One region of the Gilliamella sp. Imp1-1 genome, then DNA from elsewhere that is predicted to be linked to it. Evidence: riboswitches for the same ligand, from Rfam matches in the RefSeq annotation. Region 1 holds a riboswitch; the other holds the start of a gene.
What was found. A riboswitch is a leader RNA that binds a small molecule or an ion and turns the genes downstream of it on or off. The one in region 1 is predicted to bind preQ1.

Region 1 (15,592 bases):
TCTTGCCATTCTAGAGTCATATCAGCAGGCGAAGCAAACATCATAAACAATCGAACGGTATCAGCACCATATTTTTCAACCATCTCTTGTGGATCGATGCCATTATTTTTTGATTTTGACATTTTTGTCATACCAGCATGAACTAGCTCATTGCCATGACTATCGACAGCTTTAGCAATGCGGCCCTTATCATCACGTTCAATAGTGACTTCAGTTGGCGAAACCCAAATACGTTCATTTGTTGGGCTAGTATAATAAAATGCATCAGCTAATACCATACCTTGGCAAAGTAGGCGTTTTGCTGGCTCATCTGACGATACCAAACCAAAATCACGCATTAATTTATGGAAAAATCTAAAATAAAGTAAATGCATAATGGCATGTTCAATACCACCAACATACTGATCAACAGGTAACCAGTAATTTGCCGCCTTTTCGTCTAACATACCTTTGTCGTAGTTTGGACAAGTGTAACGAGCATAATACCAAGAAGATTCCATAAAGGTATCAAACGTATCGGTTTCACGTAGTGCAGGTTGACCGTTAACGGTTGTTTTAGCCCAGTTAGAATCTGCCTTAATTGGACTGGTAATACCATTCATTTCAACATTTTCAGGTAAAATAACGGGTAATTGGTCTTCTGGTGTTGGTATGGTTGTACCATCTTCAAGCGTCACCATTGGGATTGGTGCACCCCAATAACGTTGACGCGAAACACCCCAATCACGTAAACGGTAATTAACTTTACGTTTACCAATACCTAATGCAATTAACTTATCAGCAACAGCATTAAATGCTTGATCAAAATCAAGACCATCAAATTCGCCTGAATTAAATAACTTGCCATGCTCAGTATATGCTTTTTCAGAAAGATCTGGTGCGTTACCGTCTTGAGTTAAAATAACAGGATTGATTGGTAAGTGATATTTAGAAGCAAATTCATAATCGCGTTCATCGTGACTTGGTACAGCCATTACTGCACCTGTACCATATTCAATTAACACAAAATTAGCAATCCAAACAGGGACTTTTTTACCTGTTAAAGGATGAATAGCATAAAAGCCTGTGGCAATACCTTTCTTTTCCATGGTTGCCATATCAGCTTCGGCTGTTTTGGTATTTTTGCATTCAGCAATAAATTCAGCAATTTTAGGATCGTTTTGAGCTGCTAATTGTGCAAGAGGGTGCTCTGCGGCGATAGAGACAAAGCTAACGCCCATTAATGTATCAGGACGAGTTGTATAAACGCGTAATTTATCAGAATAATTTTCAACAGCAAAATCAAACTCAACCCCTTCAGAACGACCAATCCAGTTACGTTGCATGGTTTTAACTTGCTCTGGCCAGCTTTCAAGCGTATCCAAATCATTAAGTAGTTCTTCGGCATATTCGGTAATTTTAATAAACCATTGTGGAATTTCTTTGCGCTCAACAGGGGTACTACAACGCCAACAACAACCTTCAACCACTTGCTCATTAGCAAGTACGGTCTGATCATTTGGGCACCAGTTAACTGCCGATGTTTTTTTATAAACTAAGCCTTTTTCGTATAACTTAGTAAAAAACCATTGTTCCCATTTATAATATTCAGGACGACAAGTAGTAATTTCACGATCCCAATCATAACCAAATCCTAAAAGTTGTAATTGCTTTTTCATATAAGCAATATTTTCATAGGTCCATTTTGCAGGTGCAGTATTGTTTTTAATTGCAGCACCTTCAGCAGGCAAACCAAACGCATCCCAACCGATTGGCTGTAGTACATTTTTACCATTTAAACGTTGGTAACGTGAAATGGTATCACCAATGGTGTAGTTACGAACATGACCAAGATGCAAACGCCCAGAAGGGTAAGGTAGCATCGATAAGCAGTAATATTTTTCTTTTGACGAGTCTTCAGTAGCGTGAAAGGTTTTATTTTCTTGCCAATGTTTTTGTACTATGGCTTCTATTTCATCTGGGCGATATTGTTCTTGCATGACGAGTTAATGTCCTATCTATTATTACTAATAAAAATATGCTGCTAATTGTATTGGTTATTGATTCGTTTTACAAACGATATATGAAGTAAGATATTGATTTCTTGTTATGATAAATTCTAAGTTATTGAGCATATCTTATTACTGATATTTAATAAATAACAAAGCTTTAATAGGTTAAGGTGAAAGGAGTACAACAAGTTAAATTAATTGCTATTTAAGTGTGATTAAATAGCAATTAAAGATAGGTATCTTAATTATAAAACAGTCTAACCGCCATTAAAAACGCTAGTAAAACGTGATAAAAATGATCGTTGTTCTTCTTTAGGAATGTTTTTAAGATTTGCTTGAATCAGTTGATCAAGTTTTTGGGTTTCATCAGCTAAGCCTAATTCATTATAAGCATTACGCATTAAAAGCAATGCTTCTTTAGTTGAATCGGTATCTGGGAACATAATTAACATTTCAGTCACGCGATTAATCACAGCTACATAAGCACCGCGTTTTGTATAGAATTGTGCGACTTTTAACTGATAGCGAGCCAATCTATTTTTCAAAAATACAAGGCGTTTTTGCGCATCGGCTGCATATTGACTGTTTGGAAAACTAGATAGTAGATAAGAAAAGTCCTTAAATGCAGCTGAAGCATAATCGGGATCGCGATCTGAACGATCAACATTAAACCAACCTTGGATCATATTGTCGTCTTGTGCCATATTTGAAATGCCACGCATATAAATAACCCAATCAATATTTGGATGCGTTGGATTCAATTTCAAAAAACGGTCAATTGACGCAATTGCTAACGGTAAGTCAGCTGATTTATAGTAAGCGTAAATCAAATCAAGTTGAACTTGTTGAGAATAAGGACCAAAAGGATAATTTTTGTCCAAGGACTCTAATATAGTAATACTGGATTTAATATTACCATTTTCAAGCTCAGACTTCGCTTTGTTATGTAGTTCAATCTCGGGTACATTTTCAACATCGGGCTTGGAAGAAGTACAGCCAATTAGCATGCCACTTAAAGCGATAGCTAGCAAAGAGTGTAAACGCAATTTCATTCAGTTTTTGATCCAAATATAATTAAACATTAAAGGCGATGATTAGTATATAATACTCTAAAACATAACAGCTTAAAATAGATAAATTACACATGCATGAGTTAAAATTATCAACTAAAATCGAACAAAGTCAACTAGGAATGCGTTTAGATCAAGCATTATCCGAGCTTTTTACTGATTATTCACGCTCAAGAATAAAAGATTGGATTATTAATAATAAAGTCACTGTCAACGATGTTATCGTTAATAAACCAAAAGAAAAAGTGCTCGGTGGCGAAATAATAACTATTAATGCTGAAATTGAACAAGAAACTTATCATCAACCAGAAGATATAAAGCTTGATATTGTTTACGAGGATGATGACATTTTGGTGATTAATAAACCTCGTGATTTAGTTGTGCATCCTGGAGCAGGTAATCCTGATGGTACGGTATTAAATGCCTTATTGCATTATTATCCTGAGATAGCACGCGTACCCCGCGCAGGTATTGTGCATCGTCTAGATAAAGATACAACAGGGCTAATGGTTGTAGCTAAAACTATTATGGCACAAACACATTTGGTCGAATCACTTCAACTACGCGAAATTACACGCGAATATGAAGCTGTGGTCATGGGGATTATTACCGCAGGAGGAACCGTTGATCAGCCTATCACCCGTCATCCAACCAAACGTACACATATGGCTGTATTCCCAACGGGTAAACCAGCGGTTACCCATTATAGAGTGATGGAAAAATATCGCCTACATACACGTTTGCGATTGCGTTTAGAAACAGGGCGAACTCACCAAATCCGAGTGCACATGGCACATATTGCTCACCCACTAATTGGTGACCCACTCTACGGTGGAAGACCAAGGCCGCCTAAGGGGGCTAGTGAATCTTTTATTCAAACTTTACGCGATTTTAATCGCCAAGCATTACACGCTACCATGTTGCGATTATATCATCCTATAACAGGTGAACAAATGGAATGGCATGCTCCTATTCCTGAAGATATGCAAAATTTAATACAAGCTTTACAAGAAGATACCGAACAGCATAAAGATGAACTAGATTGGTGATAAATATGATTAAATCGATTTACCCATATTGGACAGCCCCAAAAAAAATTCATGCCTTTACTTCAACACGGACTGGTGGCGTTAGTTTAGCGCCATTTGCAAGTTTAAATATGGGAAATCGAACTGGTGATAATTCAGAACATATTGCTGAAAACCGCCGAAGAATTATTCAAGCCGAACAAATACCAAGCGAACCGTATTGGTTAACGCAAACTCACAGCACAACAGTGCTTGATATATCACAAATTGCTTTACAGCCTCCAACAGGTAACATCGATTCTTATCAAACTTTTGAAGCTGATGGATCATATACCAATCAACCTAAGCAAGTTAGTGTGGTGTTAACCGCAGATTGCATGCCTGTACTTTTTTGTACAACAAAAGGTGACGAAGTTGCAGCTGCCCATGCCGGTTGGCGAGGATTATGTAATGGTATATTAGAAGAAACAATCAAAAAATTTTCAAGCTCACCATCAAACATCATTGCTTGGATGGGACCAGCCATTAGTGTCAAAAAATTTGAGGTAGGTATTGAAGTCAAACAACAATTTGAAAAAGTCGATCCAAAAGCACAAGAAGCGTTTAAATTGATCAACCCAACTGAACAAAAATACCTAGCAGACCTATATCTAATTGCCAAACAACGTTTACAAGCAGTAGGAGTAACGCAAATTTTTGGTGGTGATTATTGTACTTATACTGAACAAGATGAATTCTTCTCTTATCGACGTGAAAATAGAACTGGTAGAATGGCATCAATGATCTGGTTTGAATAAAATAGTTTTTTTAAGCTAAAAACTTTCAATTTTTAGCTGTTTTGTAAAATATTCATAGTATAAAGATCTGCGGTAAATGTTAATATACAAAATTATAACATTTAAACCGCCATAAGATCTGAAGGTTTTCTATTGTTCAATTATTACTTTATTTCGCTAACAAAAGAAGGTAATTGCCAAGCCCCACCGTCAAAACCTAAGCATTCACCTGTACTTATATTAGAGGAAAGCATAAATTTATGTCCATTCCAAGTCCAACTAGATTTTTCTAAACAATCTCCCTCACCTCTTAGCTTAGCTATACTGGATATTGTTCCATTTTTGTATGTATTACCCTCATTATTTATAAATTTTATATTTTTATTACTTGGTTTAGCAGTGTTAGAAATTATCCAATAGGCGTTACCTGAGTTATAAGCGCTAAACCAACACCAAGTTTCAAGTAAATCGTGGTTATTATCTAATTTAATTAATCGAAATCTTTTATCATATCCTTGTGTTTCATCATAATAAGGATCTTCTAAATCATAAGCATCACATTTAGCTTCATGTATATAGCATTTTTTGAATTGAGGGAATATTTTAATTACTTCATTGGTATTAAGTTCTTGACTTTGTTCTGGATCAATTACTTTACTTTTTTTATAGTTGGTACAGGTATTGGTGCATAAACGTTTGATTCATTTTTATTACCATGTGCTATAACTGCGCCAGTTGTACCAACCCATCCTTGTTTTTTGTCCATTGTCAACATGACATCATAAAATCCGCCATTGGTATAGGATGATTGACTTCTATTGTTACGGAATATAACTTTCTCATTTTTTGTAAACGCTTGAATAATTTTTGTAGCTTGGTTTTGTGACAACTGATAAATATTATTTTGTATCTCTTTTTATTCGCCTAAATACTCTTGATTAATAAATGCAGCCAATGAATTATCCAATTGTTGAGTGTTTTTAATTTCAATATCTTCTTCATTTTCTTCTTTGTTATTTTTTGTTCTAACATAAATTTCAACTGGCTGATTAGCTCCCGCTTTTCGCTTGAATAGTATTGACGATTTTATCACTTCTTTATCAGATATATCACTATATTCTATAACACGACAAGTTAAAGTATTATCACAAACTATATCCCAAGCTATAACTGGAGTTGTAAACAAAGTTAGCAAAAAACAATAGCAAAAACGCATGACAGTTAATTCCATATAAGTAGTTTATATGAGGTTATTATAGATTAAATAATTATTTAATTAAAATTAATGAAACTTTTTAATTTTATGAATATTTAATTAGTTCTCTTTAGTCCTAATTATCATTCTATATTGGCAAACTTATGGCTTTGCACACTCAAAAGCCATTTATTATTCAGTCGATTTTGGTTGATTTTACCTAACAAATCTATCGTTTCAAACATATTAAATGCACCATCTTTTTCACAAGGTGATAGATAATAGTGTTTGGCTTGGATATGAGTTTCAATATATTGACAAAAAGGAATAAAATTGCAGTGATTTTCGGCTACTATGCGTACTTCATTTGCTATTGGTTGTGCTATTTTTTGATAGCGTGACTGATAACAAAATTTAGGGCTTAGCGCAATATAATCAATAAGCGGATCGACTTTACCAAGACCGTTGCTTTCAATGGCGATAAAATAACCCGCTTTTTTAAGTGGCAAAAGCAATTCAGGTAACGCTTTAACCATTGTCGGTTCGCCACCTGTAATAATAATATTTTTGCTTTTATATTCGCCCACTTTAGTCATTAAAGCATCTAACGTGAATCGAGTAAATTTGCGAAAATTAGTGTCACACCAGGCGCAATTTAAATTGCATCCTGCAAAACGAATAAAAACGGCAGGCATGCCAGTATTATAACCTTCGCCTTGTAAGGATTCGAAGATTTCAACAATACGAAATTCAATCATCATTAACTCCGATGATATTCACAATACGAAGTTGGCGTTTCCCATACTTTGATCATCGAAACAGGCAAATATTGCGATAAGCAATCAAAAATAAATTTGCTCATTCCTTCTGCGGTGGTTCTACATGGAAAGGCAAAAATTTTACGATCCATTTCTTGTAGTAACGACGCGATACGGCACTCATTAGGGTTATGTTGATAGTAAAGATAGGCGTGATCTAACGGATCGACAATATGTTGTTTAACTATTAGCTTTAAATCGGCATAATCCATCACCATATCTTGGCTTGAGCCGTTATCAATAAGCTCTCCGCTAATTTCAACTAATAGGCGATAAGTGTGTCCGTGCAGATTATGACACTTTTTATTGTGCCCATCTAACATGTGACAAGCATCAAATTGAAACTCTTTGGCTATTTTGAACATTTTATATTCCTAGTTTTTTTTCGTGGGATGGGTTACGAACCACGGTTAGCGAACCTAACAAAATAAAGGTAACAATATAAGGGATAAAAGTGAATTTGTCATCTTACCAGTATATCTTAAAACGAAATTTAGATGTAATTGCTTGAATTGCAAACAGCTTTATTTTTATGTCAATTAATTCTTACATACTTGATAATCTTGTTGTATAAATTTTGTAAAAAATATTTTAACTTTGCTCTTGAAATTTAGGTTGCAACACTCATTTAGATCACATGCAAATGGATTAAATGTGTTAAGCGTTTAATCCAAATTTATTGCTCAGGAGATAAACACTATGAGGTTAGATAAACTAACAAATAAGTTTCAACAAGCTTTAGCTGATGCGCAGTCAATGGCATTAGGTAAAGACAATCAATATATAGAGCCTGTGCATGTCCTATCAGCCATGCTTAATCAAGAAGGGAGTAGTGTAATGCCTTTATTGATTGCAGCAGGTGCAAATATTGTTAATTTACAACAAGAATTAGCTCAAGCTATTGACCGATTACCCCAAGTTCAAGGTGTGGGTGGAGATGTTATTCCATCGCAAGATTTTGTTCGAGTATTAAATCTTTGCGATAAATTATCCCAAAAGAACGGTGATAGCTATATTTCATCAGAACTCTTTATATTAGCCGCTTTAGAAGATAAGGGCAGTTTAGGCGATCTTCTTAAAAGATCAGGTGTTAATAAAGATAAATTTAGCCAAGCAGTTAATCAAGTAAGAGGTAGCGATAACGTGAACGATCCTAATGCAGAAGATCAACGCGGTGCACTTAAAAAATACACCATTGATTTAACTCAACGAGCAGAACAAGGTAAGCTTGATCCTGTTATTGGTCGTGATGAAGAAATCCGTCGAACTATTCAGGTATTACAACGTCGTACTAAAAATAATCCAGTATTAATTGGGGAACCAGGTGTAGGGAAAACTGCTATTGTAGAAGGATTAGCACAACGTATTGTTAACCGTGAAGTCCCTGAAGGATTACGACATAAACGCGTTTTATCATTAGACATGGGGGCATTAATTGCTGGTGCCAAATATCGAGGGGAATTTGAAGAACGCCTAAAAGCCGTGCTTAAAGACTTAGCAAAAGAAGAAGGTCGCATTATATTATTTATTGACGAAATCCATACCATGGTTGGCGCAGGAAAAAGCGATGGAGCAATGGATGCTGGTAATATGTTAAAACCCGCATTAGCTCGTGGTGAATTACACTGCGTGGGAGCAACAACGCTTGATGAATACCGTCAATATATTGAAAAAGATCCTGCGTTAGAGCGTCGTTTCCAAAAAGTATATGTTGCCGAACCAACAGTTGAAGATACTATCGCTATTTTGCGTGGTTTAAAAGAACGTTATGAACTGCATCACCATGTGCAAATAACCGATCCGGCAATCGTAGCTGCGGCTACATTATCGCATCGTTATATTTCTGATCGCATGTTACCTGACAAAGCGATTGATTTAATTGACGAGGCCGCATCAAGTATTCGTATGCAAATGGATTCAAAACCAGAATCTTTAGATCGACTTGAAAGGCGCATAATTCAACTTAAACTTGAACAACAAGCGCTTAAAAAAGAATCTGATGATGCGAGTAAAAAGCGACTACAAATGTTAAATGATGAACTTTCTGAAAAAGAAAAGGAATATGCTTCACTTGAAGAAGAGTGGAAGTCAGAAAAGGCAGCTGTTTCGGGGACTCAAAACATCAAAGCAGAACTAGAAAAGGCACGTACTGAAATAGAGCAAGCTCGTCGAGCTGGCGACTTGAACAAAATGTCAGAATTACAATATGGCAAAATTCCAGAGCTCGAAAAGAAACTTGCTTCAGCAACGCAGTTAGAAGGCAAAACCATGAAGTTATTGCGTAACAAAGTGACCGATAACGAAATTGCAGAAGTATTATCTAAAGCGACAGGTATTCCAGTTTCTAGAATGCTTGAGAGCGAAAAAGATAAACTATTGCACATGGAAGATGCCTTACATAAACGTGTAATAGGTCAAAATGAAGCAGTATTAGCGGTTGCAAATGCGATTCGACGTAGCCGAGCAGGGCTTTCAGATCCAAATAAACCGATTGGATCATTCCTATTCTTAGGACCAACTGGTGTCGGTAAAACCGAGCTTTGCAAATCATTGGCTAACTTTATGTTTGATAGCGAAGATGCTATGGTGCGTATAGATATGTCAGAGTTTATGGAAAAACACTCCGTTGCTCGCTTAATTGGTGCACCTCCAGGTTATGTTGGGTATGAAGAAGGGGGGTATTTAACCGAAGCAGTTAGACGACGACCATACTCAGTAATTTTACTTGATGAAGTCGAAAAAGCACACCCAGATGTCTTTAATATCTTACTGCAAGTATTGGATGATGGGCGCTTAACAGATGGTCAAGGTCGCACAGTTGATTTTCGTAACACTGTCATAATTATGACATCAAACTTAGGTTCTGACCTAATTCAAGGTCAAGTTGAACTAAGTTATGACGAAATAAAATCTCTAGTGATGACGGTTGTAACCAAACACTTTAGACCAGAATTTATCAATCGTATTGACGAAACAGTGGTATTCCACCCATTAGGTCAAGAAAGCATTAAAGCGATTGCAAAAATTCAGTTAGCACACGTTGAAAAACGTTTAGAAGAACGTGGTTACCAATTGGATATTTCGGATGCGGCACTTGAACAGTTAGCTAAGGTTGGCTTTGACCCAATTTATGGCGCAAGACCGTTAAAACGATCGATCCAACAAGAGATCGAAAACCCATTGGCACAACAAATACTGTCAGGTAAATTAGTCCCAGGTAAAACTATTCATCTAGATTTAGTTGGCGGCAACATTGAAGCTCAATAGTAATAAAACTTCAAAAGACAAACCGACCTTTATGGTCGGTTTTTTATGCTTGATACAATTTAGTTTACCTATAGTACTTAGAATTTAATCAGACAAACATTATTTTCGCAAAATGGATGTCTGATGAATAAAATAACAACAACACAAACCTGAACCCAACTAAACAACTCATTTTATACTTTAACATATAGTTATCTGAAACTTTTTGACAAAATTTTTTTAAAACCGTTTTCAAAATTTTGCAACCAAAGCTCAATCAAACTAGCTTTTATTAGTTGTTAAAAGTAACAACTTTAACTATTTTGTCTAGCGTTTTTGCCATTAAGTAATTCTAATTTTACATACCACAATAATAACTTTTTTTTATTATAAAATTACCTTAGAACACGTTATATTATTGCCATAAATAAAAAAGGAAAGATTAAACATGAAAAATTTATTAAAAAAATTAGTTATTTTCGGTTGTTTAAGCTTGCCAATGGCAAGTTATGCTGCCTTACCTGAATCGATTAAAGTTGGTTCGGATACGTCCTATGCGCCTTTTGATTTTATTGATGCTAATGGTGAAGTTACTGGATTCAACATTGAAATCACGAAAGCATTGTGTGAAAAGATCAATATTAAATGTACTTTTCAATCGACCGACTTCGATGCGTTGATTCCGTCGTTATTATCAAGAAAGATTGATATTATCTCGTCTTCGCTAATGATGACTGAAAAACGTAAAAAACAGATCGCTTTTTCTGACGAAATCTTTATGACTTATTCACGTTTGATTGTTAAAGAGGGTACTAATTTAATGCCTAATGCTGAGTCATTGAAAGGTAAGCGTGTTGGTGTTGAGCAAGGTACATCGCAAGAACATTTTGCCAACGAAATGTGGCGTCCGAACGGTGTAGTTATAGTGCCTTATCAAAATCAGTTACAAGTATTTTCTGATCTAGTGGCAGGTCGTTTAGATGCGGCATTGCAAGATGAAGTCACAGGCAGTTATGCCTTTTTAAAACAGCCACAAGGTAAAGGTTTTATTTTTTCTGGTGATGCTCTAACCGATGCGAACTACTTTGATGTTGGAGTAGGAATTGGTTTTCGTAAAAATGATAATGAGTTGCGCGAAGCCTTTAACCTAGCTTTAAAAGACCTCTTAGCTGATGGCACCTACCAAAAAATCAACAATAAGTATTTTGATTTTAATGTGTACGGTAATAAAAAATAAACCATGCAGGGGTATATTTCTTTAATTTGTCAAGGTGCATGGTTGACTATTATTTTAGCATTGACATCGCTACTACTGGCCATGATACTTGGTATTGTTTGTGCATTAGGTAAACTGAGTCATTCAAAAGTATGTAATGTGCTTTGTCAGGCTTATACATCGTTAATTCGAGGTGTACCCGATTTAGTGTTGATGATGCTAATCTTTTTTGGCTTGCAGTTTTTGGTTAATAATATAACTGATTATTTTAACGCTCCTTTTATTGAAGTTGATCCTTTAATCGCTGGTATTATTACGTTAGGCTTTATTTATGGGGCATATTTTACCGAAACTTTTAGAGGAGCTTATCTTGCGGTTTCTAGAAACACCTTAGCGGCAGCAACAGCGCTTGGTTTAAGTAAAGTGCAAGTGTTTCGGTATGTAATGTTTCCTTTAATGATGCGCTTTGCCCTGCCAGGTATTGCTAATAATTGGTTAGTGGTGTTAAAAGCTACAGCATTAGTGTCGTTATTGGGGTTATCGGATTTAGTCAAAGCTACTAAAAATGCAGGCGAAGCTCTGTACCAACCTTTGTTATTTGCTTTGATTGCTGCGGCGTTTTATCTGTTTTTTACATCAATATCTAATATCATTTTATGGTGGCTTGAGCGGTATTATTCTATTGGCATTACCAAAACTAAATTATAAGAACTCATGTTAGAAATTATTCAACAATATTGGCAATCACTACTATGGACCGATGGTTATAATATCACTGGTCTTGCGATGACGCTGTGGATTTTGATTTTATCGGTTCTAATGGGGGGGATTTTGTCGCTAGTGTTAGCGGTAGGGCGAAACGCGCAAAATAAACTGATTAAATTACCTATTTGGCTATTTACATATATTTTTCGAGGTACGCCTTTATATGTGCAGTTATTGATTATTTACACTGGTATATATACCTTAAGTGTGGTTAAAAATAATGCTTGGTTAGGAGATTTTTTTCAAAGTGGTTTAAATTGTACGGTGTTAACCTTTACCCTAAACACTTGCGCATATACTACTGAAGTTTTTGCTGGAGCTATGCGGAATGTGCCAAATGGCGAAATTCAAGCTGCGACAGCACTTGGTTTTAATCGTTTTCAACTTTATCGTTATATCATTTTTCCAAGAGCATTTCGTATTGCATTGCCAGCTTATAGTAACGAGGTCATTTTTATGTTGCATTCAACTGCACTGGCTTTTACTGTTACTGTGCCAGATGTGATGAAGATTGCACGCGATATTTATGCTGAAACTTATCAACCTTTTCATGCTTTTGGTATTGCAGCTGTGATTTATCTTTGTGTGAGCTTTATGTTGATTTTTAGTTTTAGAAAGTTGGAGCAACGTTATTTGGCTTTTCAGCAGGCTAGTAAGCAAAACAATTAATAATTTGATTCAAACAAACAGATTATTTTGCAATTTATTTATGATTTTATTGATCTTTCAAAATAAAAAATCCGACAATTGTAATGACATTTGCCGGATTTTGGTTGTTTGTCGATTTGACAACATGTTAATTTATAGGATAAAAATCGCTTGTAGAGTCGGTATCATCATCATGGTGACTTGAGCCAGGTAATGCTCTAGCTCGTTCAATAGGAACATAACTGCCGCTAGGCGTTTCTACTTGGCACTCGCCTAAAAAGATAGAATATTTTGTGTTAGCTCGCATACTTTCCCCTCTAAAATAACAGTGAGTTGCATTATATAAATCAACGCGACAAAGTAATGCAATACCTAACCAAGTAATTAATACAGCTAAAGCAACCCATTTTAGATGTTTCCAAGTAAAAAGCCAAAAACCGATCCCTCTAAAACGGCAGTACCCAAAAACGAGTAATAAAACTGCTATAAACCCTAAAAATTCGTATAACCAAAATAGCCACATAGTAATCTCCCACACGTTAGTTGAATGCTATTTTATACTAACTTTGGCTATACTTCTATATACTTGCGTCTATGAGTTTGCTTACATCCAAGATCCGTTACGAATAATACCGACCGCTAATCCTTCAATGGCAAAATTTTGGTGTTCTAGATCAACTTTGATTGGCGAAAACTCGGCATTTTCGGCAAGTAGATGTACATGCTTGCCCTTACGCGACAACCGTTTAACCGTAACTTCATCATCAATACGAGCTACAACAACTTGTCCATTTTTAACGTCTTGGGTTTTATGTACAGCCAACAAGTCACCGTCAAATATACCAATATCTTTCATTGACATACCTTGCACTCTTAATAAAAAGTCTGCGCGAGGTTTAAATAGTGAAGGATCAACTTGGTAATGGCTTTCAATATGCTCTTGCGCTAATATTGGCGATCCAGCCGCGACTTGTCCAATAAGCGGTAAACCTTCCTGTTCGTTTGGCTCAATAGGTGTTTCAAGTAAAAGGCGAATTCCACGCGATGAGCCGGCAATCATTTCAATTGCGCCTTTTTTAGCTAAAGCTTTCAGATGCTCTTCGGCTGCGTTAGCAGATCTAAATCCCAATTTTTGAGCAATTTCAGCACGTGTGGGCGGCATACCGGTAGTTTTAATGTTATTTTTTATTAAATCATAAATCTGTTGTTGGCGATCAGTTAACGGTCTCATTACATATTCCTGTTTTTATATACAGATACATGTGATTATATACAGCTAATAATATAAAACAACTGTTTTATTTAATTTATTTTTCAATTGGTGGTTAATTTATGGGGGGGGGTTATTATGCGCTAATTTTGTGAATTATTCTGGAAATGCAATAGTTAATTAACAACTGAATCTTTCTCCTTATTAGTATTATTTAATCAACTTATATATATGTTATAATAAAGCAATTTTTTGTTGGATTGGAATTTGCTTTATGCCTTATGTTGTTGCGCTCAGTGGTGGTATTGCCAGCGGTAAAAGCACTATTGCTGATTTGTTTGCCAAATTAGGCGTGCCTATTATTGATGCAGATATTATAGCAAGGCAAGTTGTGCACGCAGGTAGCTATGCGTTTAACCAAATTGTTAAGCATTTCAGCCAAGAAATTTTGCTTGCTAATGGTGAACTTGATCGTAGTCAGCTTCGTGAAATTATTTTTAATAATGATCATGAACGGCTTTGGCTTAATGATTTATTGCATCCCATCATTCAACAAGAAACCCAAAAACAAATTGCTATGCAAAGTACAACCTATCTAATTTGGGTTGTGCCGTTATTGATTGAAAACAATTTGCATACTTGGGCTGATCGTGTGCTGATAATTGATACCCCATTTTCACTACAATTGGAACGATTAGTAAAAAGGGATAATGTTAGTGAATCATTAGCTAAAAAGATGATACAGTCACAAGTATCTTTAAAGAAACGTTTATCTTATGCTAATGATATTATAGTTAATGACGGTAATTTGCTGTCGCTAACAACACAAGTTAATCTATTGCATCAACAATATTTAAATAGCTTTAAAAGTAAGATTTAGAATAGATGAATAATATTATTTTTGAACATCCATTAAATGAAAAAATGCGCACTTGGCTTCGAGTTGAATTTTTATTAAATCAATTAAATGTACATTGTCATTTTAATGACAATAGTGCGTTGATTTTTTTTCATGCATTGTCTGAATTGTTAGAGATTATTGAGCGTAATGATATTAAAGGTGATTTGGTTAAAGAGCTTGAATCGCAAAAACAAAAGTTAATCTTGTGGTTAAATGTCGAAGGCGTGGATCATGATTTACTCAATGACCTGATTCAGCAATTTGATGATTTTATCGTCCAATTTAATACAATTGGACGTTTAGGACAACCATTAAAAGATGATCGATTTATTACAGCCATTCGTCAACGTTTAATGATTCCGGGGGGATGTTGTAGTTTTGACTTGCCTTCGTTTCATTTATGGCTCAGAATTTCACAAGAAAGGCGTTATAATCAAATAAAAAATTGGTTACAACACTTATCAATACTTGATAAATCTCTAACATGTTATATGCAATTAATTCGACGGTTAGGGGAATTTAGACCATTTGTTTATACCAATAATTTTTTTCAAGAAACAAATGGTGATGTTAATTTGATTCGTATTCGAATTTCTTTAGATAAAAATGTATATCCTCAAGTATCTGGTCATTTGTCGCGTTATAGTATTCGCTTTTTAGCACTTGAGAATTACGATAACGTCAATACTGATGAAATTGAATTTGAATTAGCCTGTTGTTGATTGAAT
Region 2 (15,592 bases), on a different contig from region 1:
ACGACCCAAGTCTATACGCATTTAGATTTTTCGCATTTATCTGAAGTTTATGATTCAGCCCATCCACGCGCTAAAAGGGGAAAATAACGATGCACTTTTATCGATCTATTAATAAGATTAAAGCGTTTACTTTTGATCTAGATGATACGTTATACAATAACAGCATGATCGTTGAAAAAGCGGAAGACGAAATGATCAAAACTCTTCAAGGTTATGAACAATTACGCACACTTACTTTACCCGAATATTTTGCTGAAAAGCGTGCTGTACTTGCATCTGACCCTGAAATTTATCACGATGTTATTGTTTGGCGAATTCAAACCATTACATCGCTATTAAATAAAACTAATATACCAGCATCAAAATTTGCTGATGTCATCGATGAAGCAATGAGTTGTTTTAATGTTTGGCGGCACAAGATGAACGTTCCTGAATCAACGCATACACTATTAACTAAATTAGCCACTAAATATCCTTTGGCTGTTATTACTAATGGTAACGTTGATATTAACAAAATTGGCATAGGTGATTATTTTCAATTTTCACTACGTGGTGGTGAACATGGCCGTTCTAAACCTTTTCCTGAAATTTTTGATTTAGCATCTCACAAACTTAATATTCCATCACACTCTATTTTACATGTGGGTGACAATTTATTAACGGATGTTAATGGAGCTATTGATAACGGCTTTTTAGCTTGTTTTATTAATATTTATAATCAGGATATTTTTCAGCTTAATGATACTAGATGTTTACCTCACATCGAAATAACACAATTGCCAGAATTAGAGAATCTGCTATAATTAACCTCCTTATCTGTACAAATAAACAGTAAAATAAATGCAAAGATACGTTTCTTTAGTAGTAATGGAAATTTTTACCTAAGAAGCTTTGTCTTTATTTATATTCTGTTAGATCACAGTGGACAAACGTATTCGGAATATGATGAAAATATTAATAACTCTTTCAACAATAATGCTACTTGACGGTTTCTATTATCAAAATAGGTTTGCATGTAATGGAAATTAATAAATTATTATTAGATGGCCTAAACACAGAGCAACAAAAAGCAGTTACTACCGATAGTCAATATTCAATTGTTCTTGCAGGTGCAGGGAGTGGCAAAACGCGTGTTTTAGTTCATCGTATTGCTTGGCTTTGTATTGAAAAGAGTTATTCACCTGGCTCAATTTTTGCGGTTACTTTTACCAATAAAGCGGCTATTCAAATGCAAGAACGTATTCAAGCATTAGTCGGCGAGGGTTATTTTAATGGTATGTGGGTGGGTACATTCCATGGGCTTACTCATCGTTTGTTACGTATGTTTCCTGAGCAAGCTAAGTTACCGCCTAATTTTCAACTTATTGATACTGAAGATCAAATTCGGCTTATCAAGCGAATTTTTCACGAACTAAAAATCGACGAAAAACAATGGTCGCCAAAACAGTGTGCTGCTTTTATTTCTACTCAAAAGGAAAAAGGATTCCGAGCGGAAGATATTGTTCCTGAAGATCCTAAACAAGTGATGTGGCAGGCGATTTATCGAGACTACCAGACTATTTGCGATAGAGTTGGATACGTTGATTTTTCAGAATTAATCTTAAGAACGTATGAACTGCTTTGCCATAATCAAGACGTTTTAAATTATTGTCATCATCGTTTTTGTAATATCTTAATTGATGAATTTCAAGACACTAATAAGATCCAATATCGTTTGGTACAAAAACTGGCAGGTAATACAGCCAATGTAATGATTGTAGGCGATGACGATCAATCTATTTACAGTTGGCGTGGTGCTAATGCGGATAATCTCCAATTATTTATGAACGATTACCCTGAAACTGAAATTATTAGGTTGGAACAAAATTATCGTTCAACTGGTAACATTTTAGATGTAGCTAATAATTTAATATCTAAAAATCAGAACCGATTGGGTAAAAATTTATGGACAGATATAGGCGGCGGTGAACTGATTACGCTTTATATTGGTTTTAATGATATTGATGAGGCAAGATTTGTTGTCAGTCAAATAAAAAAGTTCCATGACGAAGGTGGAAAGTACGCAGATTGTGCGATATTGTACCGTAATAATGCACAATCACGTATATTTGAAGATACATTGTTGCAAGCGGGTTTACCTTATCAAATTTATGGATCTATTCGTTTTTATGAACGACAAGAAGTCAAATTAGCGCTTGCTTATTTACGGCTATTACATGACCACAATAATGACATGGCGTTTGAAGCTACAATCAATACCCCAACTCGAGGTATTGGTAATGTCACGCTAGATAAAATTAGATTGACTGCAAAGCAGTATAATATTTCATTATGGGATGCATGTATAATGCTAATCCAAACCAATGCTTTTACTGAACGGCAAAGCTCTGGGATTGGTCGTTTTTTGGAATTAATAGAATCAATTTTCGATAAAGTAGAGCTTAAACCATTTTATAAACAACTTGATATTATTATCAAATTATCTGGCATATTGCAAATGTATGAGCAAGAGCCTGGTATTAAAGGACAATCAAAGCTGGAAAATCTTGAAGAATTGGTATCGGCCGCTGAGCAGTTTTATCGCTTTAATGAAAATAACCTTATTCAAGATAAAGAAACGGGTAAGGCATTAACTGTGTTAGAATCATTTTTAGCATATACGTCATTAGAAAGCCGAGATGTAATTAGTGAACAAGATACAGTTCAACTAATGACTCTACATTCTGCCAAAGGTCTTGAATTTGATAATGTTTTTATTGTAGGACTAGAAGAGGGCATATTCCCAGACTTAAGATCTTCTCAAGACTTCGATAAACTTGAAGAAGAGCGTCGTCTTGCCTATGTTGGCATTACTCGAGCACGTAAGTATCTAACATTATCATTAGCTCAAATAAGGCGTCTATATGGTCGTGAAGAACGTAATTTACCTTCACGCTTTTTATCTGAATTACCCATTGATAAATTAAATGAAATTAGTTATCAAGGAACAATGTCGCCTGAAAAAATAAAGTCTCCTCCTAAAAAGAAGCCTCAATGTGATGGTTACAAATTAGGTCGTAAAGTGTTACATAAACGTTTTGGTGAAGGAACTATTGTTAATCTTGATGGCGAAGGTGATCATAAGCGAGTACAAATAGCTTTTGTTAATGAAGGTATAAAATGGCTAGTAGTTAAATTAGCAAATCTTACTTTATTGTAGATTTCTTTTAAGTAAAATTTGTGACTACTTTCTTGAACGGGAATTAATTGTTAAACTAATTCCCATTTTTTATATATTATAGCTCAGCTTGTTCTTTTACAGATTCAGAAAAAATCTGATTAAACGACTTGTCGGTACGATTACAAATCCAATTATTATCGATGTAATCAAAATGATAACCTTGTTTTTGAGTGGCTAACCATACCTGAAAGAGTGGTTCTTGGGTATTAATGATGATTTTACTGCCATTGGGAAAACTAATGGTGATAACATTGCCGTTTGTTTCATAATCTAAATCGATGTCATGCTCATTTACATAATTATCCAAGAATAGTTCGATTTTGTTGAATAACTGTTCGGTAATGGTATGAAATTGTGTGATATTCATAAAGAGATATTCATTCAAATAAATAATAGAGCGATATTAACATAAATGAATATACTCCGCCACAGCAAGGTGGCAAGAGTAAAAGTAGGTACTGATTTACTAATTAGCGAGTGGTAAGGAACAGGCAATAGTAAGTAGCTTATATTGCTCGTTATCATGAGTGATAGCTATCCAACGGTTTGCTATCTCAATTGTGTTGACTAATTTTCCATCACCAAAATTATTTTCGATTGTTCTAAGCTTTCCTTTTGCTAACTCCATTTTGTCGCAATTGGCATAATATTCGATCCTTATGGAATGATAAGGTGTCTCTGTACCATCATCATTTTTTTGTACCAATGCTGGGCTATAATTAGTCACTTCACTAAATACACGAATTTTGGAGTTGAAAGGGTGAAGGTTGATCGATTTTCTATCTAAAAATGAATAGCCAATAGTATTATTGTCGTTAGTTTTTGATGTTGGAATGAATTGTTCTCCTACTCTTGGATCTTTTAAACTTTCAACAGAAGTATTTTCATTTGCTTTTGTATCGATATTAGCTTTTTCCTCTGAGGCATGGCTGAATGCTGCAAAAGAAAAGAGAATTAAAAATAAATTGACCTTTTTCATTTAAATTTTTTCTCCATCTTTTGAGTTAGCTTCTGTAGGATTAGTTTGTGATTGATTTTGTTGTTTTTCTTTTTCTTTTTGCATTTTTTCTTGGTTTGCTTTAATTCGCTCTTGCAGTTCAGCTTCTTGTTTTTCGATGATTGGTTTTAGATCTGGGCGAGCCGTAAGAATTGTTTCTTTTTCTAAATCGCCTTGAATAGAACAAAAAATACTACTTTGATTATTAGCAGAAGATTCTAGATAAAGTGCTTTATTAATTGTACCAAACTTTGGAATAACACCATCGATGGCATAAATATCATCTTCCCATGTTTTAGATTTTGATTTTTTATCATAAATTTTAGCATTTGCTATGTAAGTGTTTTGGCTATAATGCAACCATTTAATATTGCTTAAAGCACTTTTAATTTCATCTTGCTTGTTATCAAAGATAAATCCCCAATAAAGAAACTGACCAGATAAAGTAGTTGAAATATAAATATTTTGATAGCCAACAATTTCTAAACCATGATACTTAAGTGGTTTTTTAAACATGACTTTATTTTTGTCGGGTTTTTGAATAGATTCAACAGGAATATAAGTTACATTATCGGGAGTGGTTGCTAAATCAACGTATTGATTTATTGACTCTTGGTGTTTAGATAATTGTTCAAAAAACTGATTATCACATTGCAAAAATGTATCAATTACCTTATCTGTTTCATCCTGTATATTATTTGTTTGGGCAAAAGATACACAAGAAACGAATGATGCGCAAACTAGCACAGAAATTTTTTTGAGAAGCATGGCGAATTTCCTTGAACCACAATTATATTTCTTCTTTTGTAAAGGAAGATTGTAAAGTAATGTAAATATAAATGTCAATTGACATTATTTCAATTCTCAACAAAGACCATTAAATCACCGTTTTTAAAGGATATTTTAATCAAATCACTAATCGCTTTGTTTCTTAAACTCACAACTCCTCCTAGCGATAATGTGGCATCAATTAAGGGGTATTGAAAGCCTGTAATGGTTACACCAGTTACTTTCGAAAATGGCATTAGTGAAATAATATGATCTTTTACATTGGTTATTTCTTGATGATGTTTGGCAAAAAAGAAATGGCAATAATTATCATAAAAGGTAATTTGATACTGATGATAATATCTTATTGCAACAGAAATATTCCCCAAAAAGTGATCACTAGCATGACCACTAGCACCATAAACATCAAATGCTTTCACCCCTTTACCTGCTAAAAACAAAATTGCTTTTTCAAAATCAGTTTTATTTTGGTCAGGTGTATGAATAATTTGAGTTTTAGGTGGAATTGCTTTGTTAGGATTATAGCTATCTAAATCGCCAATAATAAAGTTTGGTTCGATTGACAAAGTCGACAGATAATTATGGTAAGCCCCATCTGTGCAAGCAATATAAGCATAATTATCCAAATGGTGAAAGTCATGTTGTGGTGGCTCGCCATTGATAAAGAGTAAAGCTCTATTTTGTGACATTACACTTTTTTCCTTTTGCTAATCTTATTGGTGAATCATAAAGCTAACGTATATGCCATGATAATAGCGTCTTCTTGTTTACCATTAGTTGTTGGGTAATAATTTTTTCTAATCGTTATTTGGTTAAATCCCAGCGTGTGATATAGCTTAATTGCTGCCGTATTTGATTGTCTGACTTCAAGCCAAAGTGTTGAGATTGGGCAGGGCGATTTTATCTTAATTAACGCATCTATTAAATGGTTAAGCAGCTCTCTTGCTAGTCCTTGCTTTCTAAAATCGGGATGTATTGCAATGTTAAATAAATTTGCTTCATCTACTACATGTTGGCAAATACAAAACCCAACTATTTGGTTATTAATCGTTATTTTAAAATTGAGATAATGCTCACCTTGGTTTGAAAGGAATGTTTGTTTTGACCAAGGAATTGCATGGCAAATCTTTTCTAATTCAAAAGCTTTTTTTAAATCATGTTCTGTGAGGATGGAAATAGTTTTCATATTGACATAATTGTTGCCATAGTAGGCGTTTTTGTTGTGGTGCTTTTGCAAGCTGATTTAAACTGGTTGTTTGAATAGTTAATGGGTTAACCCATGACTCATCCAAGGTAATATCAATAAACCAAATTACTGTTTTAATTTCATGAGCAGGAATAATTAATTGTTGTGGAGTTAAAAACAATACTTGTTCTTCAGTTAGATGGATAGCATTTAAAATATCATAATAGATTTTTTGTGTTGGTTTTTGTTCTGCAACTACAATCATTCTAATTTCTTCACTTATTTGTGACGCTATTTCACCTTTGAAAACATTAGCATTCCTCAAAACGTATTGAGTTATATTGCACTGTTTTAGGTACCAATCTTGCTGTGTCATTATTGACTTACTGTTTTTTATTAGAGATTAAAGATAGTTAATTGTATAATCAATGCATCAATTTATAAAGGTTTTTCATTGAGGAAATATGGCAACATCTGCTTTTACTCCAGCAAGTCAAGTACTTGAGCGTCACCAAACATTTTTTAACGATAAAAATGTGTTGATAGCTGGTGATATTCAGGATAGTTATCCATCTATTATGTCGGCAAATCAAGTTAAGATTCATTGCACACAATTTCATACTTATTTACGTCTAAAAGCTAGTGCACGAGGCAATTACACCTATTTTTCATTATTGCCCGAAGCGGATTTTTACGTTGGAATGAATACGTTGATTTACTATTGGTCAAAAACTAAAAACGAAGCACAATTTCAGCTTTCTTATTTATTACATAATATGCCAAAAGACAGTGATATTTTTATCATAGGTGAAAATAGAACAGGTGTAAAAAGCGTGGAAGCTTTATTGAGTGATTTTGGTACAATTCAAAAAATCGATAGCGCGAGACGTTGTGGTTTATATCATTTTCATGCAGATAGCCGTTTAGCATTTGATCTTGATGAATGGTGGTTAAGTTATCATTTAACTATTGAAAATCAGAATATTGAAATCAAAAGCTTACCTGGTGTTTTTAGCCAAAAAGGGTTAGATGCTGGTAGTGAATTACTGTTAAATGCATTGATGGATCGTACTGATATTATTAAAGGTAATGTATTAGATGTGGGATGTGGTTCGGGCATTTTGTCCACGGTGCTAGGTAAATTAAACCCTGATATAGCACTAACGTTATCTGATGTAAGCTGTGCAGCAATTGAATCAAGTAAAGCCACGTTAAACCATAATCATGTTAATGCCACAGTAGTAGCGAGTGACGTTTTTTCAAATCTAAATGATAAATATCATCTTATTGTTTCGAATCCACCTTTTCATGATGGTAAACAAACTGATTACACGGCTGTTAATACGTTAATCAAAGAAGCAAAAAAACACCTAAAATTAAATGGTTATTTGTGCATTGTGGCAAATTCATTTTTACCGTATCAAACCATTTTAGATGAAACATTCAAAAGCGTTGAAGTGATTGCCCAAACGACGAAATTTAAGGTTTATCTAGCAAGCCATTAATAAGTGCTGTTTATTTTGTTTAAAAAAATAGGGCGATGTTATCGCCCTAGGTATAAAATTTAAATATTTAAAAACAAACTGATTTCACTATTCTTGATATCATATCTGGATTAAGAGAGAGCTTCTTTTAATGCCTGCATTTCATTATAGGTAAAATCACAGCGCATAAATTCTTGGTCAAGAAGAATAGGAACAGAGTTGCTTTCTCCAACTACGGCCAACACATTACATTTATTTCTAATCTTATCACCTATAATGATTGGTCCACCGTTTGAGTCTTTATTAAAATTGGCTGCATATTTAGCATTTATTCCTTGTGCATTGCTTGCACGATATAAGGCAGTTATTATTTTACCATAAGAGACTAGTTCAACTGGTACAATAACAGGTGTTAATTTTTGCCCGTTAATTTCCTTGATAACTTTTATCATTTTATGTGTTCTTAAGAAACATCCTAAACTCATCCATGTAACCAACAACAACAAAAGAATAAGACCAGTAGTAGTCAAAAATACAGTCCGCATATTATCAATAGCTAAATTGATTGTTACTAGTGATGGATCATCGGTTGAAGCGACAGTTACAACTTGATAATTTCCTTTTTTCCCCAAATGAAAGTATAATCACGCTTAATAACTTGTCCTGTATCAGTGGTAATTTTTACTGAACAGTTATCAACCATACGTCTTGCACGACATGTTCCTTCTACATCATAGTCAACCACAACTGGATTCTGTGATATTTTATAATCATCAATTAATCCAGGATAATTTCTTATGGCCATAAATAAAGCTAACGCAAAGAGAAGTATTGCTGCAAGTAATCTTCTTATTTGATGTAATGAGCTTTCTTGCTTTAACTTCATGACTTTTAAAGGGCGAGTTGGAAATACTTCTACTAATTTATTCATCAATGCCATTTTATCAATATACTTCTTATTAAAAATAAAAATTTCATGTCTAAAGGCTAAAATTGTGAATTTAAAAGCTAACCTTTAATCACAATAAAACAAATAATTTATTTGTTATTTTTTATTAAATTAGACTAAATATTAACATAATATTTACTTTGTAGGAATTACTCATATTGTTTACAGCAATTTGACAAACGACTTCAAATTAAATAACCCTAGAAAACTGCTGCTGCCTTGCCATTTTTCGCATATAAATATCAAAGCACATACAAATATTGCGTATCAATAAATGTCCTTTAGGTTGGACTTCGATTATATTGTTATTGATTGTCACTAATCCATCTTTTTGCAATGGCGCCAGTAATTTTAAATCTTCAGCAAAATAATCATCAAATTGAATTTGGTATTGTTGTTCAATAACATTTTTATCTAAATGAAAATGGCAGATAAGCTGTTTTATCACATCACGACGAATCTTATCGTCACGATTTAAGGTGAATCCTTTCCATAATCCATGTCCTTTTTGCTCAACCTGAGTTTGATAGATTTTTAGATCTTTTTGATTTTGCGCATAACTATCACCTAACATACTAATGGCCGACACACCAAGTCCAAGTAAATCAGCATCGCCTTGAGTTGTATACCCCTGAAAATTACGATGCAATTTATTTTCTTGTTGAGCAATAGCTAATTCATCAGAGGGCTTAGCAAAATGATCCATACCGATAAAGTGATAACCAGCTTTGGTTAACTTTTTAATGCTAGTTTGTAGGATCTGCAATTTTTGATTGGCATTAGGCAAATCATCATCTTTAATTTTTCGTTGGGCAGCAAAACGGCTTGGTAAGTGGGCATAATTAAATACACTTAAACGATCGGGAGAAATATCAATCACTTTATTGAGCGTTTCGGCAAAACTTTCAATGGTTTGTTTTGGTAGGCCATAAATTAAATCTAAACTAATTGAGTGAAAATTATTTTTACGTGCTTGATTAATAAGAGACCGTATTAATGTTTCATCTTGTTCACGATTAATTAGGCTTTGGATTTCGTGATTAAAATCTTGAATTCCCATACTTAGCCTATTAAAACCAACACTTGCTAAATGGTCAATTGTTTGTGGTGTTATTTCACGCGGATCAATTTCGATGGATAGTTCGGCATTAGCAACAAAATTAAAATGCTTTTTTAACGAGGTAATCAATCGAGTAATTTCAGCATCGTTTAAAAAAGTTGGTGTACCTCCTCCCCAGTGCATTTGTGTTACCGCGCGATGTTTAAATAATTTTGCGCGTTCGGCAATTTCAATATCTAAAATGTCAAGGTATTTGGTAACTTTTTGTGTTTGGCGAGTAATAAGCTTATTACAACCACAGAAATAACAAAGCTTATGACAAAACGGAATATGCACATAAAGCGATAACGGTTTTGTGGGATAACGAGTTGCCGCCGATAAAAATTCTTGCTCATTAAATTTTTCGTTAAATTCAAGTGCAGTAGGGTAAGAGGTATATCTTGGGCCAGAATAATTATATTTTTCAATTAACGCTTGATCCCATAATTGCGTATCAGTCATGCTTTTTACTTCCGCTTATGTCTATCTTTAGTGTTGTTATTTTTATGATTTTTTACTATTTCTTTTTGTTGGTTCTTGATTTTGGTTTTAATTTTGATTCGATTAGTTTTATTTAAATATAACAATGTGCAAATCAATAACCCAAAATATAAACTTAACATAATTAATATTGGCACTATGAATTGCTCACTTTTAATTATTAATTGACTGAATAAAAGTAATGGATTCTAAGTTTAAATTATCAGTAGGAATATTACTTTTGGATGATATTCCTACTCATATCAAGACACATACTATCACGATTGCTAATTATATTTTCCTATTATTAGTTTCGTTTTAATAAACTAACAATATCTTCTTTCTTTTCGTCTAATTCATCAAAATCATCAAAGTCGTCATCAGTATAACCAAGCTCTTGCATCAGTTCATCGATACGATTCAATTTGCTATCAAGATAAATTTGTTGATCTTTAGTGAGTTTGGCTTTTTGCTCGACTAGATCAAGTAACATATCTAATTTTGGATCGTTCTCTAATTGTTCTAATTCTTGTTGAGGTGATAAAATCGTTTTAATTGTTTTAGATTGTTTAACAGGTTTTTCTATATTGTTAGAATCTTCAACAATTAAAGAAATAGGTTTTTTGCTCCCCACTCTTGGATCTTTGGTTGTTTTTGTCGAATTTTTATTATTATTTAGTTTATTAAAGCGAGAGCCACTTGGTAAACCTTTGTGTTTGCGTTTACGCTTCAGTTCCCGAGATTCTTCATTAATCTCTTGACGGCTTTTTTTAGCTTTCTGTTTTGATTTATTTTTTAACATAAAATCTCTGTCTAATATTAGGGTTAATCATTTTACAAACGTATTTTATCAGTAAGTCCAAAATATAGCTATGATGAAGACGTCATGCTAATTTAAGATTGTAAAAAAATAAATTTATGTATAATCTGAGCCGAATAAATTTGTTAGACCGAATTAGAGAACAATAAAATGAAAAATCACTTAAGCCCTTATCTGAAATTCAATCGTCAAGAATGGGCTAGCTTACGTAATACGGTACCAATGACTTTAACAGCAGAAGAATTAGTTTCGTTACAAGGTATTAATGAAGATTTATCCATGGATGAAGTGAGTGAAATTTATTTACCTTTATCTAGATTACTTAATTATTACATCAGCAATAATTTTAATCGGCAAGCTATTTTATCTAAATTCTTAGGTAAAAGTCAAAAAACACCTTACATTATTGGTATTGCAGGCAGTGTTGCTGTAGGTAAAAGTACTACCGCTAGAGTACTACAAGCATTATTAACCCGTTGGCCTGAACATCGCAAAGTATCTTTGGTAACAACTGATGGTTTTTTATATCCAAATAGATATCTTGAAGAACATGGAATAATGAATAAAAAAGGGTTTCCTCAGTCTTACGATATAAAAAAATTGCTTAATTTTGTTGCTGATATAAAATCAGGACAGGCACAAGTTAAAGCACCAGTTTATTCTCATTTAGTTTATGATATTGTCGAAGATGAAGAAATCGTTATTGATAGTCCTGACATTTTGATTCTTGAAGGTTTGAATGTACTGCAAAGTACACTGAATTATCCACAAGCGAATAACCGAGTTTTTGTTTCGGATTATGTCGATTTTTCAATTTATGTTGATGCTGATATGTCATTATTACATGATTGGTATGTAAATCGGTTTTTAAAATTTAGGGAGGGTGCATTTAGCGATCCTAACTCTTATTTTAATCACTACTCAAAACTTCCAGAACATGAAGCTACAAATATTGCTAACCGTATTTGGCGAGAAATTAATGAATTAAATTTAGTTGAAAATATTTTACCTACAAAAGAACGAGCGAACCTTATTCTAACTAAAGGTAAAGATCATAAAGTCAATTGTGTTCAATTAAGAAAATAAAATTAAGGAAAAATTCGTATGAAATCAGTAATTCGGTTAGTAAGTAAATTGAGTGTCATTACGTTAGCTATCTCATTATCATTTGGTGCTTATGCTTCAAATGAACAACTAAAGGGACTTACGTGTGAAAGCAAAAAACAGGCTATTGAAAAACAGATTGATTATGCTAAAAAAAATAATAATTCTCATCAAATCCAAGGGCTTGAAAAAGCATTACGTAACTTAAATAAGCATTGTTCAAATGATGATTTAGAAGCCAAATATAAAAAAGAGATTAACGAAAAATCAAATAAAGTGGCTGAAAGAACTAAAGAATTAGAACAAGCAAAATCAAAAGCGAAAGCGAAAGATAAAGATAATGAACAGAAAATTGTCAAACAACAAACAAAATTAGCTGATGCTGAAAAAGAACTTAATGAAGCTAAATCTAAATTATCTGATTTTTATAAAGAATTGGGAGCGAAATAAACGATAACAGGCAGAGTATTTCCCGATTCTTGATTTATTTACTCTTCAACGATATTTTATTATTAACACCATCAATAGTTATTGTTGACGGTGTTAGTTTTACATTTTTTATAAATCTATTGTCATACTAGACTTTTTAAAGCAAAAAGAGTATGGTGTGCACCTTGTTACGTGGTTCGTGAACCTCCCACGCTAAAAAACTAAGGAAAAATAATGAGTAAAATTACACTACTAGGCGATCAGTCTGTTCGCTATCCAACAACCTATTGTCCTGAAATACTCGAAACGTTCGATAATAAACATCCGAATAACGATTATTTTGTTAAATTTAATTGCCCAGAGTTTACTAGTCTTTGTCCTATCACGGGGCAACCTGATTTTGCGACAATTTATATTTCGTACGTACCCAATATTAAAATGGTCGAAAGTAAATCGTTAAAACTTTATCTGTTCAGCTTTCGGAATCATGGCGATTACCACGAAGATTGTATTAATATCATTATGAAAGATCTTATTAAATTAATGGATCCTAAATATATCGAAGTCTGGGGGAAATTTACACCTCGTGGCGGCATTTCGATTGATCCTTATGCCAATTATGGCAAATCGGGTACTCATTGGGAACAAGTTGCGGCTAATCGATTAGCCAATCACGACATGTATCCAGAAAAAGTGGATAATCGCTAATTTAATCTACCTCAATAGGAACATTAATGCAAACTCGTAAAGCACTAGTTATATTTTCTGGTGGGCAAGACTCAACCACCTGCTTACTGCAAGCCATTGCTGATTATGGACGTGAAAACGTTCAGGCAATCAGTTTTCGCTATGGTCAACGCCACGTAATAGAGCTTGAAAAAGCCAAATGGATCGCTGATGATCTTGTTATTAAACAAACTGTTATTGATACTTCAGTTATCAAACAAACTACAAATAATGCGTTGATTGATGACGCTCAAGAAATTAAAGCAGCTCAAGATGGTGATTACCCCAATACCTTTGTTGATGGGCGTAATATGCTTTTTTTACTTTTGGCTGGCTGTCATGCTAAGCAACAAGGAATTTCTGACATTATTATTGGAGTTTGTGAAACCGATTTTAGTGGTTATCCAGATTGCCGTGATGTCTTTATTAAATCAATGAATGTATCAATGAATTTAGCTATGGACTATGCGTTTAATCTCATCACGCCACTGATGTATTTGACAAAAGCGCAAACGTGGGAAATGGCTGATAAACTAGGTTATCTTGATTATGTCCAAAAACATACCCATACCTGTTATTACGGTGTTGAAGGGGGATGTGGTAAGTGTCCAAGTTGTTTATTGCGCAATAAGGGCCTACAAGAATATATGGCTCAAGCTAAATAAATTCATTCATCATTGGGTTCTCTCACCCCCATTAAAAAGGAAAAAAGATGTACTTAAATGCTCATTCAGAATTGATAGAAAAAAGTTTTACCCGTAAACAAAAGCAAAAAGCGCTTTACTGGTTGGCTTTTTTTCACATATTGGTTATTGCTTCAAGCAATTATTTAGTCCAAATCCCATTCGAAATTTTTGGTTTTCAAACAACTTGGGGGGCATTCACTTTTCCGTTTATCTTTTTAACTACCGATCTGACTATTCGAATTTATGGTGCTAGTTTAGCCAGAAAAATCATTTTTGTTGTAATGATTCCTGCATTGTTATTTTCATACCTGATTTCGGTACTATTTTTTGAAACCCATTGGATTGGATTATCAGCATTGACGGAATTTAATAGCTTCGTATTTCGAATTGCATTGGCTAGTTTTGCCGCTTATTTAGTTGGACAACTAATGGATATTACTGTTTTTAACTATTTAAGAAAAAACAAATCATGGTGGGTTGCCCCAACAGCATCAGCAATATTTGGTAATGGTATTGATACTATTGTTTTTTTTGCTATCGCATTTTATCAAAGTAACGATGAATTTATGGCAAATCATTGGATCGAAATTTCGTTAATGGACTATAGTTTTAAAATTCTAATTTGCGGATTATTCTTTTTGCCACTTTATGGTGTCATTCTCAATTTTATCCTAAAAAAGGTAGTTGCAATGCCTAAAAACAATTAATCATTAAAATCTAAATTTTAGTTACTCACCTAAATAAACATAAACTCATTTATTTTTTTGATGAGTTTTATGTTTAATATTGAAAAATACATTAATATTTCACAACACTCAAAGGTCAATATAGCCTTTTATCCTGCGTCGGGCTGCCGAAGGCTTCATTCTGCATTCTGTGCTAGGTTTTTAGAAAATTTTGCCAAAAACTGGCGCTTTAGTATTTAGTTAGCTATAATTTTGATTATTTTATGGCAAAACGCAGCTCATTAAAAAATAAACAACTATAAAAATAAAACACAAATTAACAGGAGGTTAGATAATAACAGGCATTGGCAGTGCTATACCTTAAATCTATTTAAGTTTTACCGTAATCAAAAACAAACTCCATTTTGCTTTTTATTATCAAATCTAGCGAAATCGCCAAGATTGCCGTCGATTTCCAACTTGTTATCCAAATTAGCCATAGTTTTTGCACCATTGTTGTTATTGCCATATTCAGTGAGTTCGCAGGCGTTGTTAGCTCGGACCTCACAGGTTATTAACGGCTCTGCACCGTATTTGACGCTTGATGGTGGCGTCACTAAATTAACTACAACTGATGATTTAATAAGTATTAAGTTATCGGACGGTCAAGTTCTCACTCCACAAAATAATAACTCAGTGATGACGCCAATTCATTTACCTAATGCAGGTGATACACTTGCTAATATTGAAATGATAGTTCCGTCATCAAGCGACTCAATAAATATAAATGACTTAGTGACACAAGGTAAATGGGGAGATGATGATGCAGATGGACAGGGAGCTCATAGTGTCACTGCGACAGGCAATGTATCAGTATCGTTTACTGATAAAAATAGTAATGCCGTTAGTCGCAGTGATATATTAGATATTTGTAATGCACCTTATAGGATAACATTAA

Region 2: linked by a shared signal. The riboswitch ahead of queF (preQ(1) synthase) and the one ahead of queD (6-carboxytetrahydropterin synthase QueD) in region 1 are both predicted to bind preQ1.

Annotation. Positions count from the first base shown of each region.
Region 1 is NZ_LZHK01000124.1:12,263-27,854, reverse strand. It holds gene leuS (leucine--tRNA ligase) at 1-1,979, opposite strand, end outside; partial or broken gene bamD (outer membrane protein assembly factor BamD) at 2,321-3,043, opposite strand; gene rluD (23S rRNA pseudouridine(1911/1915/1917) synthase RluD) at 3,136-4,110, shown strand; gene pgeF (peptidoglycan editing factor PgeF) at 4,116-4,886, shown strand; gene A9G38_RS12965 (DUF1176 domain-containing protein) at 5,030-5,473, opposite strand; gene A9G38_RS12660 (DUF1176 domain-containing protein) at 5,515-5,754, opposite strand; gene A9G38_RS12655 (DUF1176 domain-containing protein) at 5,782-6,096, opposite strand; gene A9G38_RS10130 (7-carboxy-7-deazaguanine synthase QueE) at 6,204-6,818, opposite strand; gene queD (6-carboxytetrahydropterin synthase QueD) at 6,821-7,243, opposite strand; PreQ1 riboswitch class I at 7,247-7,292, opposite strand; gene clpB (ATP-dependent chaperone ClpB) at 7,578-10,145, shown strand; gene A9G38_RS10115 (lysine/arginine/ornithine ABC transporter substrate-binding protein) at 10,573-11,361, shown strand; gene A9G38_RS10110 (ABC transporter permease) at 11,365-12,048, shown strand; gene hisM (histidine ABC transporter permease HisM) at 12,055-12,774, shown strand; gene A9G38_RS10100 (hypothetical protein) at 12,902-13,276, opposite strand; gene lexA (transcriptional repressor LexA) at 13,358-13,984, opposite strand; gene coaE (dephospho-CoA kinase) at 14,238-14,843, shown strand; gene zapD (cell division protein ZapD) at 14,849-15,586, shown strand.
Region 2 is NZ_LZHK01000054.1:2,482-18,073, reverse strand. It holds gene xerC (tyrosine recombinase XerC) at 1-87, shown strand, start outside; gene yigB (5-amino-6-(5-phospho-D-ribitylamino)uracil phosphatase YigB) at 90-803, shown strand; gene uvrD (DNA helicase II) at 1,019-3,199, shown strand; gene cyaY (iron donor protein CyaY) at 3,276-3,587, opposite strand; gene A9G38_RS05340 (surface-adhesin E family protein) at 3,687-4,199, opposite strand; gene A9G38_RS05335 (hypothetical protein) at 4,200-4,985, opposite strand; gene A9G38_RS05330 (thiamine diphosphokinase) at 5,075-5,695, opposite strand; gene rimI (ribosomal protein S18-alanine N-acetyltransferase) at 5,731-6,192, opposite strand; gene A9G38_RS05320 (DNA polymerase III subunit psi) at 6,161-6,568, opposite strand; gene rsmC (16S rRNA (guanine(1207)-N(2))-methyltransferase RsmC) at 6,657-7,697, shown strand; gene A9G38_RS05310 (hypothetical protein) at 7,808-8,308, opposite strand; gene A9G38_RS05305 (hypothetical protein) at 8,278-8,607, opposite strand; gene hemN (oxygen-independent coproporphyrinogen III oxidase) at 8,816-10,186, opposite strand; gene yihI (Der GTPase-activating protein YihI) at 10,512-11,006, opposite strand; gene coaA (type I pantothenate kinase) at 11,175-12,110, shown strand; gene A9G38_RS05285 (DUF1090 domain-containing protein) at 12,129-12,578, shown strand; PreQ1 riboswitch class I at 12,744-12,788, shown strand; gene queF (preQ(1) synthase) at 12,792-13,265, shown strand; gene queC (7-cyano-7-deazaguanine synthase QueC) at 13,292-13,948, shown strand; gene A9G38_RS05270 (7-cyano-7-deazaguanine/7-aminomethyl-7-deazaguanine transporter) at 13,996-14,676, shown strand; gene A9G38_RS05265 (hypothetical protein) at 15,115-15,592, shown strand, end outside.